Regions from separate parts of the Arthrobacter sp. BG5 genome, predicted to be linked through region 1. Evidence: riboswitches for the same ligand, from Rfam matches in the RefSeq annotation. Region 1 holds a riboswitch; each other region holds the start of a gene.
The links. Region 1 has a riboswitch for cyclic di-AMP ahead of AC1MBE_RS13050 (NlpC/P60 family protein). Riboswitches for the same ligand answer to the same signal wherever they lie in the genome.
Positions count from the first base shown of each region.

Region 2: linked by a shared signal. The riboswitch ahead of AC1MBE_RS12185 (aggregation-promoting factor C-terminal-like domain-containing protein) and the one ahead of AC1MBE_RS13050 (NlpC/P60 family protein) in region 1 are both predicted to bind cyclic di-AMP.
Region 3: linked by a shared signal. The riboswitch ahead of AC1MBE_RS01975 (NlpC/P60 family protein) and the one ahead of AC1MBE_RS13050 (NlpC/P60 family protein) in region 1 are both predicted to bind cyclic di-AMP.

Region 1 is NZ_CM155268.1:2,809,966-2,816,471, forward strand. Features, by position in the region: gene AC1MBE_RS13040 (iron-dependent transcriptional repressor DtxR) at 1-65, shown strand, start outside; cyclic di-AMP (ydaO/yuaA leader) riboswitch at 186-429, shown strand; gene AC1MBE_RS13045 (M23 family metallopeptidase) at 434-1,252, shown strand; cyclic di-AMP (ydaO/yuaA leader) riboswitch at 1,400-1,558, shown strand; gene AC1MBE_RS13050 (NlpC/P60 family protein) at 1,823-2,611, shown strand; gene AC1MBE_RS13055 (HNH endonuclease) at 2,896-3,396, shown strand; gene mobA (molybdenum cofactor guanylyltransferase) at 3,450-4,175, shown strand; gene AC1MBE_RS13065 (DUF6457 domain-containing protein) at 4,159-4,446, shown strand; gene AC1MBE_RS13070 (molybdopterin molybdotransferase MoeA) at 4,443-5,996, shown strand; gene fdhD (formate dehydrogenase accessory sulfurtransferase FdhD) at 6,081-6,506, shown strand, end outside.
Region 2 is NZ_CM155268.1:2,619,605-2,626,110, reverse strand. Features, by position in the region: gene AC1MBE_RS12200 (hypothetical protein) at 1-423, opposite strand, end outside; gene AC1MBE_RS12195 (response regulator transcription factor) at 671-1,411, shown strand; gene AC1MBE_RS12190 (HAMP domain-containing sensor histidine kinase) at 1,433-2,983, shown strand; cyclic di-AMP (ydaO/yuaA leader) riboswitch at 3,276-3,458, shown strand; gene AC1MBE_RS12185 (aggregation-promoting factor C-terminal-like domain-containing protein) at 3,457-4,209, shown strand; gene AC1MBE_RS12180 (glyoxalase superfamily protein) at 4,351-4,728, opposite strand; gene upp (uracil phosphoribosyltransferase) at 4,862-5,497, opposite strand; gene AC1MBE_RS12170 (phosphatase PAP2 family protein) at 5,510-6,352, opposite strand; gene AC1MBE_RS12165 (nucleoside deaminase) at 6,424-6,506, shown strand, end outside.
Region 3 is NZ_CM155268.1:443,435-449,940, reverse strand. Features, by position in the region: gene AC1MBE_RS01990 (choice-of-anchor D domain-containing protein) at 1-3,334, shown strand, start outside; gene AC1MBE_RS01985 (DNA alkylation repair protein) at 3,434-4,114, shown strand; gene AC1MBE_RS01980 (hypothetical protein) at 4,111-4,365, opposite strand; cyclic di-AMP (ydaO/yuaA leader) riboswitch at 4,539-4,731, shown strand; gene AC1MBE_RS01975 (NlpC/P60 family protein) at 4,736-5,512, shown strand; gene AC1MBE_RS01970 (dihydrofolate reductase family protein) at 5,639-6,196, opposite strand; gene AC1MBE_RS01965 (helix-turn-helix transcriptional regulator) at 6,443-6,506, shown strand, end outside.

The DNA.
Region 1 (6,506 bases):
ACATTGAAGGCGCGCTCGAACTGCCGCCCGAGGTCGCCGCCCACGTGTTCGTTACGCTCGGGTAACCTCGGCTCCTCCTGTATCCGCGGACCCGCTGTCACGTTATGCACAGGCGAGATAACGGAATTATTACCGCTTGCCTTAATCCCCTATAGTTGATGACTAGCACCGATACTAAAGCGTTATCTGATCCGAAGCCGAGCTCTGCCAGCGGACCAGTAAGCGAGTCACCTTCTGGCAGAGGCGGGGGAACCACAACCGGCTGCTGATTCAGCAGCCTTGGGGTGAAGTCCGCTAGCGGCGAGCAAACACCATGAGGGATCCGCTGAGGACGCCCCTGTGTCTGGATGCTTGCACCGGCGGACCGGGTCTTTGATCTCTCTGACCCGAATCCGACAGCTAACTTCGCAGGCTATCCAGAGAGGAACCCTTCTTGACCACCCAGACCGTCAGGGGCCGCCGTCGTGCGACCGGTCCCGCTCCGGAGCCGCGCCCGGCCGCCGTCGTTCTCACCGAGCGCCCGCGCGATGCGCACCGCGACGAGCGCCGCGGCCGGCGCAGCCCGTTCCGCCAGGTAACCGACTTCGCCGCCGTGAGCGGTGTGGGTCAGAAGGCCGGCATCGCCCTCGCGGCCACCGGTCTGGTCCTCACCGTCGCCGTTCCGGCCACCGGCCCCGTGATGGCCACCGAGGCCGGCAAGGCTGGCTCGGTTTCCGCCGCAGCGCAGCCCGAGGTCAAGGCAGCGGCCGCCGAAATCAACTTCAACCGCACGGCGGTCACCACCAAGGGCGACCCGGACAGCAAGCTCAAGCAGCTGCTCAGCGCCCAGTCCGTGGGCACCATCACCCGTGCGGCCTCGGCCGGCAGCCTCGGGGCCCCGCTGGACGCCATGGTCACCGCGTCGCCGTTCGGCTACCGGGTCAGCCCCATCACAGGCGCCGTTGGCGAATTCCACCGCGGCCAGGACTATGCCGCGCAGTGCGGCACCGCGGTGCACGCCGCCGCGAGCGGCACCGTGACTTTTTCCGGCTGGCACCCCTACGGGGGCGGCAACCGGGTCGTGATCGACCATGGCAACGGCCTGGAGACCACGTACAACCACTTATCGTCCTCCAACGTCCACGTGGGCCAGCAGGTCTCGCGCGGCGATGTGGTGGCGATGAGCGGAACCACCGGCGCCTCCACCGGCTGCCACCTCCACTTCGAGGTGATGGTCAACGGGGAAGTCGTTGATCCGCTGGGCTGGCTCTAAGCCGACCCGAGGGACGACTCGCATTTCTGTGACACGCCGTGATCTGAATGTGACATTGAGTCCCAACTGTTGTACCGTATGAAGCACGCCAACTTCTCCGAAGTTGGCGCTCTTGAGTGGATTGCCTAACTCTGCCACCGCTCAAGGTCCGTTCGCATGACATCGTCTGGCAGGGGCGGGGGAACCAATTTTGGTCTTCGCAAGAAGACCTTGGGGTTAAGTCGCAAAGCTTCCCAGGAAGCGGAGCGGCCGGGTGACTCCCATCCGAATCCGACAGCTCACCTCGTAGGCATTGGGAGAGGCTACTTTCGTGTCTTCACGCCACAATGCTGCGCGTTTTCGCGCTGGCGAGGCTCAGTTGAGCCCGCTGAACTCCATGCTCCGCGTCGCCCTTGCCGGCGCCCGGGCTGGATCACGCAACGCAGTTCCCGCTTTTGGCGCGTCTTCGCAGTACACCCTTCGCTAAGAAACCCGTTTCGGGGCGATCCGGCGTACCCCCAAGATGCCGGAGCGTCCTCAGTCCCGCCTGCAAGCAGTGCGGACACTTAGGATCACGAAAGAGAGAACTAAATGACTACTCGTGCAAACATTGCACGCCACCGCGCGGAGGTCACCAAGACCAACTCGCTGGCTGTCATTGCTAAGGCCGTCGGCGACAACGCCGGTGGTATGGGTCGTCAGGCCGCGGTTATCGCTGCAGCCTCCGGCCTGGTTCTGACCAGCGGTATCGCAGCCAACGCTGCCGAGACCAACGTTCAGCGCGAATCGACGTCCGCTTCCGCCATGGAAGTACAGTCCAACGCTCCGGCCACGATCTCCGCGGCCTCCACCATCGCGATCTCCTACGAGAAGCCCGCGGTCAAGACCGCGCCGGGCCCCGTCGTCGAGGCTCCCAAGCCCGTCGTACAGGTCCAGGAAGCCAACACCGACGCAACCGCGCCGGCAGCGGGCTCCACCGCCACCGCCACCGCCGGCACCGGCGCTGCGACCACCGCCTCCGTGGCGACCAAGGCTCCGGCCGCGGTCAGCGGCATGGGCGCTTCGATCGCCGCCGCTGCCTACGCGCAGATCGGCGTCTCGCAGGACTGCACCATGCTGGCCACGAACGCACTGGCCGCCGTCGGCGTCAACTACCATGGCTGGCCGGCAGGTTACCTGTCCCTGGGCCGCACCGTGAGTGCTGCCGAGGCCCAGCCGGGCGACCTCGCTTATTACCAGAACGGCGGCATGGGCATGGCCCACATCGCCGTTTACGTCGGCAACGGCATGGCCGTCCACGGCGGCTGGAACGGTGGAACCACCGCGCTGTACAGCGTCAACGTCGGCTCCGGCCCGGTCTTCATCCGCGTCGGCGGCTAGGACCCAGTCCGGGCATCAGCCCGAAGCATCGTGAAAGGACCCCTGCCCCTGCGGCAGGGGTCCTTTCCGTTAAGCAGCAGGCCGCCCGGCTGCGGCCCTACACGGTGATGCGCGGGCGCCCGGTTGCGGCCGCCGGCGTCGCGGCGCGGGGAAACGCGGCACAGAAAAATTCGGCAATCCGGGCCTTGGGTGTTTACTCTTGTGGTGTCGATCCATAGCCCGACCATGCACAGGGCAGCCGGCCCTAGTGCCCCTGGCGGGTGCGGCCGTGAAGAGGTATGCGGATGCGCACTCTCGTTCTGAATGCTGGATATGAACCGCTGGCGGTAGTCACCTTCCGCCGGGCGCTGGTCCTTGTATTGACCGGAAAGGCCAGTGTGGTGGCCGAAGGGGACGACCCGGTGGTGGGCCCGCAGGACATCCTCGGCCGCCCGTCGGTGATCCTGCTGAACCGCTACATCAGGCCGCGCTACAACACCCTGACGGCTGTCAGCCGCAGGGGAGTGCTCCGCCGCGACAGCCACCGCTGCGCCTACTGCGGCAAGGCTGCCCACACCATTGACCATGTCCAGCCCAAATCGCGGGGCGGCGCGGACTCGTGGGAGAACCTCGTGGCGGCGTGCCTGCGCTGCAATAACGCCAAGGGCGACCACACCCCGGCCGAGATGGGCTGGAAGCTCGGCTTCGTTCCCGGGCCGCCCAAGGGCACCATCTGGCAGATCAAGGAACTGGAGAAGCCGACCCCGGCCTGGGACCCGTTCCTGCTCCCCGAAAAGGCGCACTAAGCCCCGCTCTGACGGCGACCGATCCTGCTGCTCGATGCGGCTAGGCTGGGCTGGTGGAGTTCGACGCCGTTATCCTCGCCGGGGGCCGGTCCTCCCGGCTGGGTGGTGTGCCCAAGGCCGGGCTGATGGTCGACGGCGCCACCCTGCTTGGGTGGGCGTTGCGGGCTGCCGGGGACGCCCGCCGGATCGTCGTCGTCGGCCCCGCGTCCGGTGACCTTCCGCCGGGGGTGTTTGGCTGCCGCGAGGATCCGCCGTTTTCCGGGCCCGCAGCAGCCATCGCCGCCGGCGTCTCCGCCCTCGCCGCGCAAGGCTCAGGTACGCAAGGCCCCGACGGCCTGCCCGGGGGATCTGCCGCCGACGCTCCGGCGCCGCTGACTCTGGTGCTCGCCTGCGATATGCCCCGCGTCGCCGGCGCCGTGGCGGCACTGCTGGACGCGGCGGCCGAGGGCCCGGGCGGGAACCCGGCTGGTGCGCGTAACGGTCTGGTGGCGGTCTCCGCGGACGGCCGCACTCAGCCCCTCGTCGGGCTTTATGGCACGGCCGCGCTACAACATGCTGTGGCCGACGCGGCCAGGCGGAACACCCTCGAGGGGGGTTCGGTCTTCGCCCTGCTTGCTAGTCTTGAGCTGCGGACGATTCCGGTTCCGCCCGGTTCCACGGACGATGTGGACACCTGGGATGACGCCTCCGCACTGGGGGCCGCCAGCCCGGGACCGGGCACGTCCGGGACGCTCAGGCCGAATTCGACTTTGGAGGCAAACGGTGAAAAGCCAGGATGAAACGCTTGAAGACTGGTGCCGCGCGCTGCTCCAGGCCCTTGAACTCGAGGATGTTGAGATCGACATCAATGAAGTGCTGGGACTGGCCGGGGTGGCCGCGCACTCGGTCGTGCGCCCCGCTGCGCCGCTGACGACTTTCATCGCCGGCTTCGCGGCCGGCCTGGCATCCGGCTCCGGCCAGGCGCCCGACAGCGTATCGATGCAGGCCGCCATGGGCGTGGCACGGAAACTCGCCAAGGAGTACGCCGCCGCCGAGGCTTCCGGGGCATGACCCCCGCGCCCCCTCACGGCGAAAGCAGCCCAGACCAGGAGGATTCCGTCCCGGAAGGGGCGGCTGCCGGCCAGTCGGCCCAAACCGACGCCCAAACCGACGCCCAAGAAACCGACGCCCAAGAAACCGGCCCCGATGAAACCGGCCCCGACGCGGCCGCCGACGGCGCCGAAGGCGCAGGCACCGGCGCGCCGGAAATCCCGCACCATCACCTCGCCCACAGCTGGCAGGAGGCCCGGAAGCTGGCCTTCGACTGCGCCGAGCCCATCCCGGCAGCCCCGGTTCCGCTCCGGCACGCCCTGGGCCGGACGCTGGCCGGGGACCTGACGTCGCTGCATGACATGCCCCACTATGCCTCCTCCGCGATGGACGGCTGGGCGGTCAACGGCAGCGGACCCTGGATCCTCGCCGAGCCGGGCCAGCGGCTGGCCCCGCACCAGGCCAGCCCGGTTAACACCGGAGGGCTGATCCCGCCCGGCGCAAAGGCCGTGCTCCGCAGCGAAAGCGGCGTCATCGCCCCGGACGAGGACGGGCTGCCGGTTCTGAAACTAGGCGGCCGCGCCAAACCGGGGGAACCCCGCAATGGCGACCACATCCGCAAGGCCGCGGAGGAAGCCGGCGCCGGCGAACTGCTGATCAAGGCAGGCGCCGTGCTCAACCCGGCCCACCTGGCTCTGGCCGCCCTCGCCGGCCACGACGCTTTGCCGGTCCTGGGCAAACCCCTGGTGCGGTTGGTCCTCACCGGATCCGAGGTCGTCAGCGCCGGCGTCCCTGCGCCGGGGGAGGTGCGGGACACCTTCGGGCCGCAGCTGGCCGCCGTCGTGGAAATGCTCGGCGGGATCTGCGCGGCGCAGGTCAAAATCGGGGACAGCGACGCCGAATGGCTCGCCGCTCTCGAAGACACTGATGACCCCGGCGCAGACCAGGATCCTGCCGGCGGCGCGGAGCTGCCCGGCGAGGAATTGCCGGCCGACGTCGTCATCACCACCGGCGGCACGGGCCGCTCCGGCACGGACCACCTCCGGCGCACGGTGGCGGAACTGGGCGGCCGGCTGCTGATTGACGGCATCGCCATGCGCCCGGGCCATCCCGCCGTGCTGGCCGAGCTGCCGGACGGCCGGTTCGTCATTGGCCTGCCCGGCAATCCGCTCGCCGCCATGATGGCTCTGTCCACCATCGGCGCCCCGCTGCTCGCCGCCCTCGGCCACCGGCCGCCGCCGCCGCTGACCGAGGTGCCGTGCGGGACCCTGATCGAGGCGGACCCCGGCCGGACCCGGCTGATGCCGTTCCGGATGTTGTACGGCATGGCATCGCCGGCGCAGCACACCGGTCCGGGCATGATGCGCGGACTGGCCGCGGCCGACGGCGTCCTGGTGGTCCCGCCGCACGGTGTCCAGCTGGGCGAACCGGTGCCGGCCTTTGCGCTGCCCTGGGGCGCGGCCCTCCCGGAGCCGGCCGCCGCGAAACCCGCCGCGAAGCCGGCCACGAAACGGCCCGCCCGGAAACCGGCCGCCAACGGCCCGGTTGACTGGAGCGGCCTGCTTGGCTGAGCCGGGGCCAGAGTTCATGATGGATCAAGGGGTGTGCCGCCGCCGGCGGCCGAACCCGTACGCAATGCTGATGAGGAGTATCCGATGGGCCGCGTGACACAGCGCCGCAAGGTGCACAAATTTGTCCTGGACGGCTCGCCGCAGGCGCAGGAATTCCCGGTCCGTTACCGGGAGGACGTGCTGGCGGTCGAGGAGCCGCTCGAAATCCGGCTGGGCACCCTGTCCTTTTCCGTCACCATGCGGACCCCGGGCAACGACTTCGACCTGGTCGCCGGGTTCCTCGTCTCGGAGGGCGTCATCTGGTCCCCGGAGCAACTCGTCTCGCTGCGCTTCTGCGCCGGCGAGGACGAGGACGGCGTCCAGACGTTCAACGTTGTGGAGGCGCAGCTGCGCCCCGACGTCGTCCGGCCGGACACGGGCCGCAACTTCTTCACCTCCAGCTCCTGCGGGATCTGCGGCACCGACTCGATCGACGCCGTACGCAAGTCCTCGCACTACAGCCCGGCCGCG
Region 2 (6,506 bases), 190 kb from region 1:
GCCGGTGGCGGTGGCCGCCACAACCTGGACGGACGACGCCGTGTAGCCGCTCCCGGCCTTGGCGGCGACCACCCGCACGGTCCCGCCGGCGACGATGTCCGCCACGCTGAGCTGGGTGCCGGCGCCGGTCCCGCCGGCCTGCTGACGTCGCTGTTGCCCGCTGCTGACCACCACATCGCTGCCCAGGGCGTAGCTGCGCGTGAATCCGTCGCTGCTCTTGACAGTGACCGAGGACGAACTCACCTCGCTAACGGTCCCCAACTGCTCGGCCATGGTGGTGTACTCGCTTCCGTTCAGGACGACGTATTCGGCATGCACCGCGGAGGACAGCCCGCTGGCCATTCCGCCCACGCCGCCGGCGGCGAAGTCGTCAGGACCGCCGGGTCCGCGCCCGCGACGGCGAGCCCCCGTTTGAGGGTGCACGGCTTCTCCCCGGAGATCCGCGGGGCCGCCCCCGACGGCGCAGCCTACCCAGGGGTGGCCCTGGCTGTGACCTTCCCCGGGCCCCTGCGCCACCGTGCAAGACCTGCGGGAGGGGGCTGCGGGCGGGAGCCGCGGCGAATCGGTCCCGGCGCTCCCCGGGCAGCATCCAGCTCGGTAGTCTGGGATTCACAGGTGCCGCACAGGGTTCCCAAAGCCGCGCCTCAACGGCAGATCGGAGAGTCGTCCCATGGCCACTTCGCACTCCATGACCAACAACCTCCCCCAGCTGACGCACCCGGACGGGTCCCCCATCCGCGCCCTGGTGGTGGACGACGAGCCCAGCCTGTCCGAGCTTATGAGCATGGGGCTCCGGATGGCCGGCTGGTCCGTCGCCGTGGCGGCCGACGGCCCGGCCGCGGTCAAACTCGCCAAGGATTTCCGCCCCGACGTGCTGGTCCTGGACGTGATGCTCCCCGGGTTCGACGGCGTCGAACTGCTCAGCCGCATCCGCGCGTTCGCGCCGGAAGTTCCGGCGCTGTTCCTCACCGCGAAGGACGCCGTCCAGGACCGCATCACCGGCCTGGCTGCCGGCGGCGATGACTACGTCACCAAGCCTTTCAGCATGGAAGAGGTCCTGCTTCGCCTACACCGCCTGGTGCAGCGCTCCGGGGTCGCCGCCATGGACACCGCCGAACTCGTGGTGGGTGACCTGGTGCTCAATGTCGACACCCGGGACGTCACACGGGCCGGCGAGGAACTGCATCTGACCGCCACACAGTTCGAACTGCTGCGCTACCTCATGGAAAACCCCAGACGGGTCATCAGCAAGGCCCAGATCCTGGACCGGGTCTGGGACTACGACTTCGGCGGCCAAGCGAACATCGTGGAGCTCTATATCTCGTACCTCCGTAAGAAGATCGACGCCAAGCACGCACCGATGATCCACACCGTGCGCGGCGCCGGCTACGTGCTGAAACCGGCGGACTGATCCGTGCCCACACTTTCCGGCGTGACCCCCGTACCCGGGCACGACTGGCGCAACCCGTCCACGTGGCACCTGCGCACCCGGCTGGTCCTCGTCGCCATGGGACTGCTCGTGGCCATCTGCGGGGCGGTGGGGGTGTTCAGCTACGCCTCGATGGACGTCTTCCTCACCCAGCAGCTCGATAGGCAGCTCGCGGGAGCCGCGCACCGTTCCAGCGAGTTCGGCCGGCCGGAATCCGACAACCCGGGCGGCCGCCCGGACCCCCTCGAGGCCCGGGGGCAGGGCATCGGCACGCTCAACGCACGCGTGCTGAACGGCACCGTGGCAAGCGCCGGTTTCCTCGCCGGAGACGCCACCCGCGAGAGCCTCTCCTCGGCGGACAACGCCGTCCTCCTGGCGCTCACCCCGGACGGTGCGCCCGTGAACCGCAGCCTTTCGGCCGGCGACTACCGGCTGACCGCGGTACGGGCCCCCTACGGCGACATAATTGTCACCGGACTCCCGCTGGCGGAAAAACAAAACACGCTGGCCTCGCTCGTGTGGACCCTGGGGGTGGTGTCCGCGGGCGGCCTGGTCCTGATCGGCCTCGCCGGCACCGCCGTCATCCGCCGCACCATGAAGCCGCTGGAACAGCTCTCCGAGGTGGCCACCAAGGTCTCCCGCCTGCCGCTGGACGCCGGCGAGGTGGCGCTGGGGGTGCGGGTGCCGGCGTCGGCCGCCCATCCGGGAACCGAGGTGGGCAGCGTGGGTTACGCGCTGAACCAGATGCTGGAGAACGTTTCCAGCGCCCTTGAAGCGCGGCAGGAGAGCGAGATGAAGGTGCGGCAGTTCGTGGCCGACGCCTCGCACGAGCTCCGCACACCGCTCACCGCCATCCGCGGCTATACGGAGCTGATGCGGATGACCGAACACTTCACGCCCGACGGGGAAAAGTCCCTGGCCCGGGTCCAAAGCCAGTCCGAGCGGATGACCACCCTGGTAGAGGATCTGCTGCTGCTCGCGCGCCTGGACGAGGGGCAGCCGCTCAAGCTCACCGAGGTCGACCTCACCCAACTGGCCGTCGAGACGGTGAGCGACGAAAAAGTCATGGCCCCGGACCGCATCTGGCAGCTGGAACTCCCGGGCGAGCCCGTGCTGGTGCGCGGCGACGCGGCCCAGCTTCACCAGGTCATCGCCAACCTCCTCTCCAACGCCCGCAAGCACACGGAGCCGGGGACGAAGGTGGTCACGGGCGTCACGCGGTCGGCGGACGGCAGCGCCGTGGTCACCGTGACGGATAACGGCACCGGCATCGCCCCCGAATTCCTCGGCCGCGTCTTCTCCCGCTTTGCCCGGGCCGACGCCGCACGCACCAACCCGGCGGCCGGATCGGCCTCCCGCCCGTCGCCCCGTCCTGGGGGCGCGACGGCGGGCACGACGGCGGTGGCGACGGCGGCGTCCGAGGGAACCAGCGGCCTCGGCTTGTCCATTGTGCAGTCGATCGTGGCGGCGCACGGGGGAACCGTCGAGGTCACGTCCCGGCCGGGCCGGACGGAGTTCGCCGTCCGGCTGCCCGCGGTGCCGCCGACGGCGTAGCCGGTCCGGACTTCCACAGCCCCCGCAACACATCCTGACCGCACCGGACCCGGCTGACACGCAACTCCCGGGTGGTCCGCACACCCCCGCCCCGCCGTTTCGACGGTTCCGTGCCCGTCCGACGCTTAGCACCATCGAAGCCGCAGGGAACCGTCGAAACGGGCCTGCCCGCCACGGACCCGAAGGCAAGACGCCACTCCGCCGCGGGGGTGTGCCGTTACCTAAATGTGACATCTGACTGGAAGTCCGGTACCGTTTTAGGGTGCGGTCATCGATCTAGCCGCATATCCGGGCTGACGCCAAACTCTGCCGCTTCCCGGATTCCCATGGACCAGGCAGAGACGGGGAACCCAGAGTTCCCGGGCATTCTGCATCCATGCACCCTTGGGGTTAAGCCGCCACGTCGAGATTCCGTGCGGCCGGATTTCGCATCCGAACCCGACAGCTAACTCCGTAGGCGTTGAGAGGCGAACATGACTGAATTCAAGGCTCCCGCGCGCCCAGAAGGCGCTAAACGCACGTCCGACGCCGAGAGCGCCCGCCACCGGGCCGAGCCGGCGAAGCGCACTTCGGCCCTGTCCCGCGCCGGCCTCAGGACAAACGGCAAGCGCGCCGCCGTCGTGCTATCCGCTTTTGCGGTCCTGCTGGGGGCAGGCGCCGCGGGCCAAGCGTCCGGCACGGCCGCGCACACCGCCGACGCGGCCAAGGACACTGCCGCGTCGCTGCAGACCCTGGACTTCGAACGCGTCGGCAGCAACGCTCCTGCATCCCCGGCCGCCGCGAACGTGGAGGCCCAGGCGGCCAAGGTCGCGCCCGCCAAGGCGAAAGCCCCGGCCAAACCAGCTGCCAAGGCCCCGGCCCCGAAGGCCAAGCCCGTGAAGGCCCCGGCGCCCGCTCCGGCGAAGCCGGTGGCCGTCGACGACCCCGCCGGCGCGCAAGCCTATGCCGCCGCCCAACTGCCCGCCCACGGCTGGGCAGCCAGCGAGATGCAGTGCCTGCTGAAGCTGTGGACCAAGGAATCCGACTGGAAGACCACGGCCACGAACCCCAGCAGCGGCGCCTACGGGGTGGTGCAGTCCCTGCCCGCCGAGAAGATGGCCAGCGCCGGCGCTGACTACCGGACCAACTACCGGACCCAGATCAACTGGGGCCTGCAGTACGTGCAGGACCGCTACGGCTCACCGTGCGGCGCCCTGAACTTCCACTACGCGAACAACTGGTACTAAACCACACGCACCGCGGGCCTTGGGCCCGCTAGAAGAAGACCCCGGATCCACAGGATCCGGGGTCTTCTTGTGCCGGCCACGGCACGGTGCCCCAATGCCGGCTGCGGGCAGTGGCACCCACCTGCGGGCAGTAGCGGACGCCTAGCCGGCGGAACGGTTGGGGATGTATTGCACCGCCCATTTGTTGCCGTCGGGATCGGCGAAGTACACGAAATGCCCCCACTCCTGGACGTCGACGTCACTGACGTCCACACCGTTGTCCTTGAGTTGCCGGTGCGCCGCCTGGATGTCGTTGACCACCAGTTGCAGGCTGGGGGCGGTTCCGGGCGGGGCATCGTTGAGGCCCTCGCCAATCGCGATCGAGCAGCCGGAGCCCGGCGGGGTCAGCTGGACAAACCGGATGCCGTCCGAGGGGCGTTCGTCGTAGTCGGCGTTGAAGCCAACCTTGTTCACGTAGAAGTCCTTGGCCCGGTCCACATCGGACACGGGGACGAACACGAGTTCAAGTTTCCAGTCCATGGGCACAGGCTAGTCCCGGACGCAGGCCGCCGGAACCCTTGACCTTCGAAGGCCGTGAACGGGACCGGCGGTGCGTGCATGCGCCCGGCCCTGGACCGGCGGCGCCTTGACCTTCGGCGCTACACGGTGCGGCTTAGACGGCGATCCCGTACAGGCGGTCTCCGGCGTCGCCCAGGCCGGGCACGATGTAGGACTTCTCGTTCAGCTTCTCGTCGATGGAGGCCAGCACAATGGTCACGTTGGCGTCCGAGAGCTCTTCCTCCAGCTTGGCCAGGCCCTCCGGGGCGGCCAGCAGGCAGATGCAGGTGACGTCGGAGGCGCCGCGCTTGAAGAGGAACTTGATCGCCTCGCGCAGCGTGCCGCCGGTGGCCAGCATCGGGTCCAGCACGAAGATCTGGCGGTCCGTCAGGTCCTCGGGCAGGCGCTCGGCGTAGGTGATGATGTCCAGCGTCTCTTCGTCGCGGGCCATGCCCAGGAAGCCCACTTCGGCGGTGGGGACCAGCTTGGTCATGCCTTCCAGCATGCCGAGCCCGGCGCGCAGGATCGGGACCACCAGCGGGGTGGGTTTGGTGAACGCGGTGCCGATGGTGGTGCTGACCGGCGTCTCGATGGTCACCGGTTCGGTGCGGACGTCCCGGGTTGCCTCGTAGGCTAGGAGGGTGACGAGCTCCTCGGTGAGCTGGCGGAAGACCGGGGACGGGGTGTTCTTGTCCCGCAGAACGGTGAGCTTATGGGCGACCAGCGGGTGGTCCACAACGAGAGTGCGCATGGGTCAAAACTATCACCCGGACGCCGAGGACCGTCCCGCGGAGCCGGGGGTATCGGCGTCGGCGGCGGCACCAGCGGCGGCGTCGTCCGGGGCGGGGTCGCGCAGGTGCGCCTCGTTGTCGAACGTCGGCGCGGGGCCGGTGTGCTCGCGGTGCCGCAGCACATGGAACAGCCGGTGGGCCAGGATCACGATTCCCACCCAGCCCAGTCCCAGCGCCCAGCCGAAGATCACATCGGTCATCCAGTGGTGGCCCAGAAAGACGCGGCTCATGCCCATCAAAAAGATGAACACCGCGCCGGCCGTGATGAAACCCACGCGGGCAATGGTGCGCTGCACCTGCAGGCAGGCAAGGTAGACCACCAGCCCGATCACCACCGTGGTGTTGAGCGTGTGGCCGCTGGGGAACGACGGCGAATCCTCGTAGGGCGGCACCGCGTCGGCGTGGTCGGGGCGGGTCCGGCCGATCAGTTTTTTGCCTACCGTCGTGGCGGTAATCGACGCGGCGGCGGCGCCCCCGATCAGGATCAGCGGCCGCCAGGTCCGGGAGACCCAGATCAGCCATGCCGTCAGGATGCTGGCCAGGATCGGCATGCCGATGCCGCCGCCAATGTTGGTGAAGCCGGTGACGAACGCGTCCAGGCCGGGGCTGCGCAGCTGTTGCATGAACCCCAGCGTGGGCTTGTCCAGGCTGGCCAGGCCGGCGTCGTCCACGACGTCGTCGTAGACTTCCGCGCTCGTCAGCGCCAAGGCGACGACGACGACGCCGCCGATCAGCATCGTGATCCACAGCGCGGCGTACGGGACCACCCACCTGCCCCAGCGCCGCATCAGCCAGCTCTCAGTCTTGGTGCTCAATGCCGTCTCCCGACTTCCCGGTGCACCCGCCAGGTGCACAGCTTGCTTAGTGTCGAAACTATCATTGAGCCATGACTACCCCCGAGCCCCGCCATGCCGAATGGATGGGACTGGCCCTGGCCGAGGCGCGCCGGGCGCTGGCCACCGCGGACGT
Region 3 (6,506 bases), 1.4 Mb from region 1:
GTCGAATTTCGGCAAACTCTTCGCCACCGCGGTCGACGGGCAGGTCTACGCCCAGCCGCTCGTGGTGGGCGGCACCGTGATCGCCGCGACGGAGAACAACAATGTGTACGGGTTGAACGGCTCCACCGGCGCGGTGAATTGGCGGCGCAACCTCGGACCGGCCTGGCCGGCGTCGACGGTCAGCTGCGGTGACCTCACGCCCAACATCGGCATCACCTCCACACCGGTCTTCGACCCGGCAACCAACAGCGTCTTCCTGCTCGCGAAGAAAAACGACGGAACGAGCGCCCGGCTGCCGCATTGGTACATGCACTCACTGGACCGGGTCACGGGCGCCGAACGGCCCGGATTCCCCGTCATGATCAGCGGGGCACCGACGAACGATCCGACGCGCCCCTTCAACGCGATGACCGCCATGCAGCGCCCGGGGCTGCTGCTGATGAACGGCGTCGTGTACGCGGGCTTCGCCAGCCATTGCGACTGGGCCCCCTTCGTCGGCTACGTCGTCGGCGTGTCCACCGCGGGCCGGCAGACCACCATGTGGGCCACTGAATCCGGTAACAGCAGCGCCGAGGGCGGGATCTGGCAGTCCGGCGGAGGCCTGGTCTCGGACGGGCCCGGGCAAATCCTGTTTGCCACCGGGAACGGGATCTCGCCCAAACCCGGACCGGGCAAGACCCCGCCTGCCACCCTCGCCGAGTCGGTGGTTCGGGTCACGGTCGGAGCCGACGGAAACCTCAAGGCCACTGACTTCTTCAGCCCCGCCAACAACGCCAAGCTGGACCAGAATGACGCCGACCTGGGTTCCGGCGCACCCATCGCCATCCCCAACGGCTACGGGACGACGGCGCATCCGCGCCTGCTGGTCCAGGCCGGCAAGGACGGGCGGGTGTACCTGATGGACCGGGACAACCTCGGCGGCATGGGGCAGGGACCCGGCGGCGGGGACGCCGTCCTGGACGAAGCCGGCCCGTACAGCGGAGTCTGGGGGAGGCCCGCGTTCCTGGGGACCACCAACGGCGGGTACATCTACACCGTCGAGAACAAGGGCTACCTCCGCGCACACAAGCTGCTGCCCACCAGCACCGGAGGCGTGCAGCTCGCTTCCGTGGGGACGTCCGTCGGCACCTTCGGGTACACCTCCGGTGCTCCCTCGGTGACCTCCAACGGCACGAACGCGTCCTCGGCGCTTGTCTGGGTGGTGTATTCCACCGGGCCCACCGGTGTCGGCGCTGAGCTGCGTGCCTACCGGGCAATTCCGGACAGCAGCGGGAAGCTCCAGCAGGTGTTCACCGCGCCGCTGGGTACCGCGTCCAAGTTCTCGTCGGTGGCCACTGATAACGGCCGGGTCTACGTGGGAACCAGGGACGGGCACGTGCTCGGCTTCGGCGCGCCGACCACCTCCGCCGTCGGGGCGACGAACACCGACCTGGGCACAGCCGCGGTCGGCGCGACGGGCAAGGGCACCGTGACGATCATCGCGACCAGGGCCGTGACCATCAGCGCCGTCACCAGCGCTGCACCGTTCGGGATCGGAACGCTCACCCTGCCGCGTTCGCTGGCCAAAGGTGCAAGCATGAGCGTGCCCGTGACCTTTTCGCCCACCGCGCCGGGCCAGATCGACGGTGCGCTGACCGTGAAGACAGCCGACGGCGAGACGGACCTCCTCGGCATCCACGGCGTGGGCACCAAGGACGGCTTGGGAGCGACGCCGGCCACGATCGTCTTCACCGACGTCCCCACCCAGACCAGCAGCCGCCAGACGGTCAACGTCGTCAACACCGGCACAACCGTCGTCACGGTCACCGGCGTCACGCTGCCGGCAAACGCGTCGCTCAAGGCCGACCCGACGACGGTGCCGGCCGTGGGACAGAAGATCCAGCCCCTCACCTCGGTACCGGTGTCCCTTACCTTCAGCCCGACGACGGCGAGCCCGGTCACCGATAAACTGCTCGTCTCCAGTGACCGCGGGTCCCTGACCGTGCCGGTCACGGCGACGGCAGTTTCGGGCGCGGCGCACCTGCAGCTGCCCCCATCGCTGGACTTTGGCGACGTCGCGGTGGGCGCGGCGGCCACGTGGGACTTCACGATCACGAACACGGGCAACATCCCCATGACGATTACCAAGGCCAAGGCGCCGCAGGGCGTGTTCTCAACCACCGCCCCAATCTCGGAAGGACTGGTGATCCCGCCAGGCGAATCCGCGCATCAGAGCGTGACATTCAAGCCGACGGCGGCCGGACAGGCCGGAACCGCGGACACCTACTATTTGCTCACCGCGGACGACGGCCAAGGCGCACAGAAAGTGATGCTCACCGGAAAGGGCGTCGACGATCCCATCGCCCTCAAGGCTTACCAGACCAATGCGGGCGACCCGCGGTCGGTCCTTGGCAGGTCGCTCACTCTGGAGTACCCGGTGGGGGGAGGGAAGTGTCAGGACTACACCAAAGGTGTGATCTGCTGGTCGCCGTCCACCGGGGCCCATTGGGTCGCAGGTGCCATCTACGCCCGCTACAAAGCCGCCGGCGGCGCTGCCGGTGTTTTGGGGTTCCCCACCACGGATCAGTTGACCACCCCGGACAAGGTGGGACGATACGGCCACTTCGCCGGATCCGGCGGGGCATCGATTTACTGGTCGCCGACGACCGGTGCGCACTTCGTTATGGGTGCGATCCGGGCCAAGTGGTCGTCCCTGGGCAGGGAGAGGGGGGTGCTGGGGTACCCCGTTGCCGACGATTTGAGTACCCCGGATGGGGTGGGGCGGTACAACCACTTCTCCGCTTCCGGCGGGGCGTCGATTTATTGGTCGCCGAAGACCGGCGCGCACTTTGTTATGGGTGCGATCCGGGCCAAGTGGTCGTCCCTGGGCAGGGAGAGAGGGGTGCTGGGGTACCCCATTGCCGACGATTTGAGTACCCCTGATGGCGTGGGGCGGTACAACCACTTCTCCGCTTCCGGCGGGGCGTCGATTTATTGGTCGCCGAAGACCGGCGCGCACTTTGTTATGGGTGCGATCCGGGCCAAGTGGTCGTCCCTGGGCAGGGAGAGAGGGGTGCTGGGGTACCCCATTGCCGACGATTTGAGTACCCCTGATGGCGTGGGGCGGTACAACCACTTCTCCGCTTCCGGCGGGGCGTCGATTTATTGGTCGCCGAAGACCGGCGCCCACTTCGTTCGGGGAGCGATCCGGGCCAAGTGGTCGTCCCTGGGCAGGGAGAGGGGACGGCTGGGCTATCCGGTTACGGACGAATACTCAGTTGCCGTGGGCCGGGCCTCGAACTTCCAACGCGGGAAGTTGACCTGGATATCTGCCACGCGGCTGGTGACCGGCTAACGGCGGCCCAGAGGGGACGGGGCGTGGTGCGGGACGCCGGATGCCTGGCAGGAGGTCCCCGGCTCGGCGCGAGCGGCTGGCGCAGGTCAAAATGGAGCAATGAGCGAGGCCTGTGACTTCATCGACGCGGCGCTGCAGCGTGAAAGTTCCTGGCAGCGGGCCGACGAGGCCCAGGCCCGTTGCGGTCCGGAGCTGGGGAGCTACGGCGCCTCCGTCGGTGCGGTCCGCGGCACCGTCCGGGATGCGCTCCGCCGCTACCGGCACCTGGGCCGCGACGGTATCACCGCGCTGAGCTCGGAATTGTGGGCGGTGCCCGTCTTCGAGCGCCGGCTCGCCGCCGTCGTCCTGCTGCAGTCGTCCCTGGCACTGCTGGACAACTCGGACCTGACCCGCGTCGAGGGCTTCCTGCGCACGGCGCGCCTGCGCGAGCTGGCCGATCCGCTGGCGATCGACGTCGTGGGGCCGCTTGTTGCGCGGCTGGACGGTCAACCCCGTGACCGCGCAGAGGCCGTGATGCGCCGCTGGCTCCAGGATCCGGACGAATGGCTGCGGCGGGCTGCTGTGCTGGCCCCGTTGCGGGGGCTGCGGGCCGGAGACGGCGACTGGGACCGCTTTGTCCGGCTCGCCGGGACTTCCCTGGCGCACCGTTCCGGCGGCGCGAAGGGCAGCTCCGGCAGCAGCCCGGACGGCGACAGCGGACTGGTCCGGGAAGCGTTGTCACGCTTGCTCGCCGAGGCGGGCCCCGACGTCGTCAACCAAGTGCCGGGCAGCCTTCCCTAAGGCTCCGACCTGCGTTCCACCACGGCGTACGCCTTGCCATCGAGGAACTGCCAGTCGGTCACCACCATAAAACCGAGCGCGTCCACCCGGTCGTTTAGGACGTGGATGTCGAAACCGCCGTCGCGCGGTTCGGCGTCCCACGTCGCCACGTGGATTTCCTTCCCCTCGAGAACCAGCAGCTCCGTGTTGACATCGAAATCCTCCTGCGGCTGATCGCTCAACTGGCAGATGGCGACACAGTGGCTGTTCATGGTGGGGCCTCCGGTGGGATCGCTGGATGCCTTCATCCTATGCGTGGCGGCCAGCAGGACCCTAGGGATTTTTCGCCGCCGACAGCAGGCCCCCGTTATCTGAATGTGACATTCCTGCCGGCTGCCGTTACGGTGGATAGGTGCCTGTTTGTATCCGATACGGGCGCTCCCGAGCCGATTTGCCTAACTCTGCCGCGGCCCGGGATCCGAATGCAACCATCTGGCAGAGACGGGGAAACCACATTTGACCTGCACTTTCCGCAGGTCTTGGGGTGAAGCCGCGCAGCGCCCGCTTTGACGGGCCCGCGGCCGGGTGCCTCCCATCCGAATCCGACAGCTCACCTCGCAGGCATTGGGAGAGGCTACAACCATGACTTCAAGCATTACTTCTGCGCGCCATCGGTCCGACGCAACCGCCGGACGGAGCTCAGCATTTTCGGTCAAGTCGAGCACCATCGGCCGCCAGGCCGCGGTTCTTTTTGCCGCCTCCGGCCTGGTCCTCACGAGCGGCATGGCAGCCAACGCCGCCGTTGCACCGGTCGAGCGCGACTCCGCTCCGGCGTCGTCGGTCGACGTTGGCAGCAAGGTATCGACGCCCGTCACCGCTGATTCCGCCGTTCAGATCAGCTTTGACCGCCCGGCAGTCGCCACCACCCCGGCGCCCGTGATCGAGCAGCCCAAGCCCGTCGCCGCACCGGCAGTTGCCGCCGCGCCGGCCGTCGCCGCGGCGCCCGCCGCAGCGCAGCCCGTCGTTGCACAGGCTCCGGCAGCCCCCACCATCACCGTCCAGGCGAAGTCGGCCGCGGCGCCTGCCCCGGCAGCCGGCGGAGTCAACGCAGCGATGCTTTCGGCCGCCTACAGCCAGATCGGCATCACGCAGGACTGCACCGCAATGGTCGAAAAGGCCCTCGGCGCTGCCGGCATCCGCGTGGGCGACCTCGGTCCCCAGCAGTTCATGAACTACGGCAAGGTTGTGGGCACCCCGCAGCCCGGCGACATGGTCGTCCAGTCCGGCCACGTTGCCATCTACGCGGGCGGTGGCCAGGTCATCAGCGGCGGCATGAACGGCAGCAACCAGACGATCAAGCACCCGCTGTCCTGGCTGACGGCCACCGGCGGCGTGACCTTCGTCCGCGCCGGCGCCTAACACCCGCCTCAGCGCCTCTTCCGAAAGCCGGCGACCGGCTGCCACCGTGGCAGCCGGCCGCCGGCTTTTGCATGCCTGCGATGCACCCCGGCCGCTGCACCCTGGCCGGTGTTACGAAGCCGCACCTCAGTGGGTGTAACGCAGCAGGACCACGCCGTTGCCGAACGCCCGGGTTCCCGCGAGCGTGAGCCGGGTCCTGTCATCCGCAGCCTTGAACAGCGGCTTGCCGTGTCCGATCAGGACGGGGTGGATGTAGATCCAGTACTCGTCGATCAGCCCGAGCCGGCGGAAGGCGTCGGCCAGGTCGGCCCCGCCCAGTGCCAGGTCGCCGCCGGGCTGCGCCTTCAGGGCCAGTACTTCCTCAGCGACGACGTCGTGTACCACCGTAGTGTTCCAGTCGGCCCGCTCCAGTGTCCTGGAATAGACGACTTTCGGCATGTCCCGCCAGATTTTGGCAAATTCCACCATGGCCGGCGTGCTGGACGGATCCTGGTCTGCCGTCGGCCAGAAGCCGGCCATAAGTTCGTAGGTGACACGGCCGTCCAGGAAGGCCCCCATGGAGGCCAGTTGCTCGTTGAAGTGGCTGTGCAGTTCTTCGTCCACCCGGTGCCAGTCAATCTCCCCGTCCGGGCCCTCGATGAAGCCGTCGAGGGAAACCTGCAGGGCCAGGATGATCTTCCGCATGGCCAGAGCGTTCGCCGGGCGGTCTGCCGCGGATAGGCCTCCCGTGGCCCGAGGGGGTAGGGCGCAGGGCGTCACCGGCAACATCCTGCCGTTCAGGCCTAATATGTCGGCAGCTGTGCTTTGAATGGGCGCCTCTCGGCAGGATCTTGCCGAATCATGGCCAGTGTTGCATCATTGGGGGAGCCCGCAGCCGAACCGGCAACATGATGCCGGGTGCTGGAGTGGCGAAAGCCGAAAGGAGCGAAGATGGGCGACGTGGCGGCGATCGCGGAGGGAATCCGCCGGGCCCGGAAAGACGCCGGACTGACCC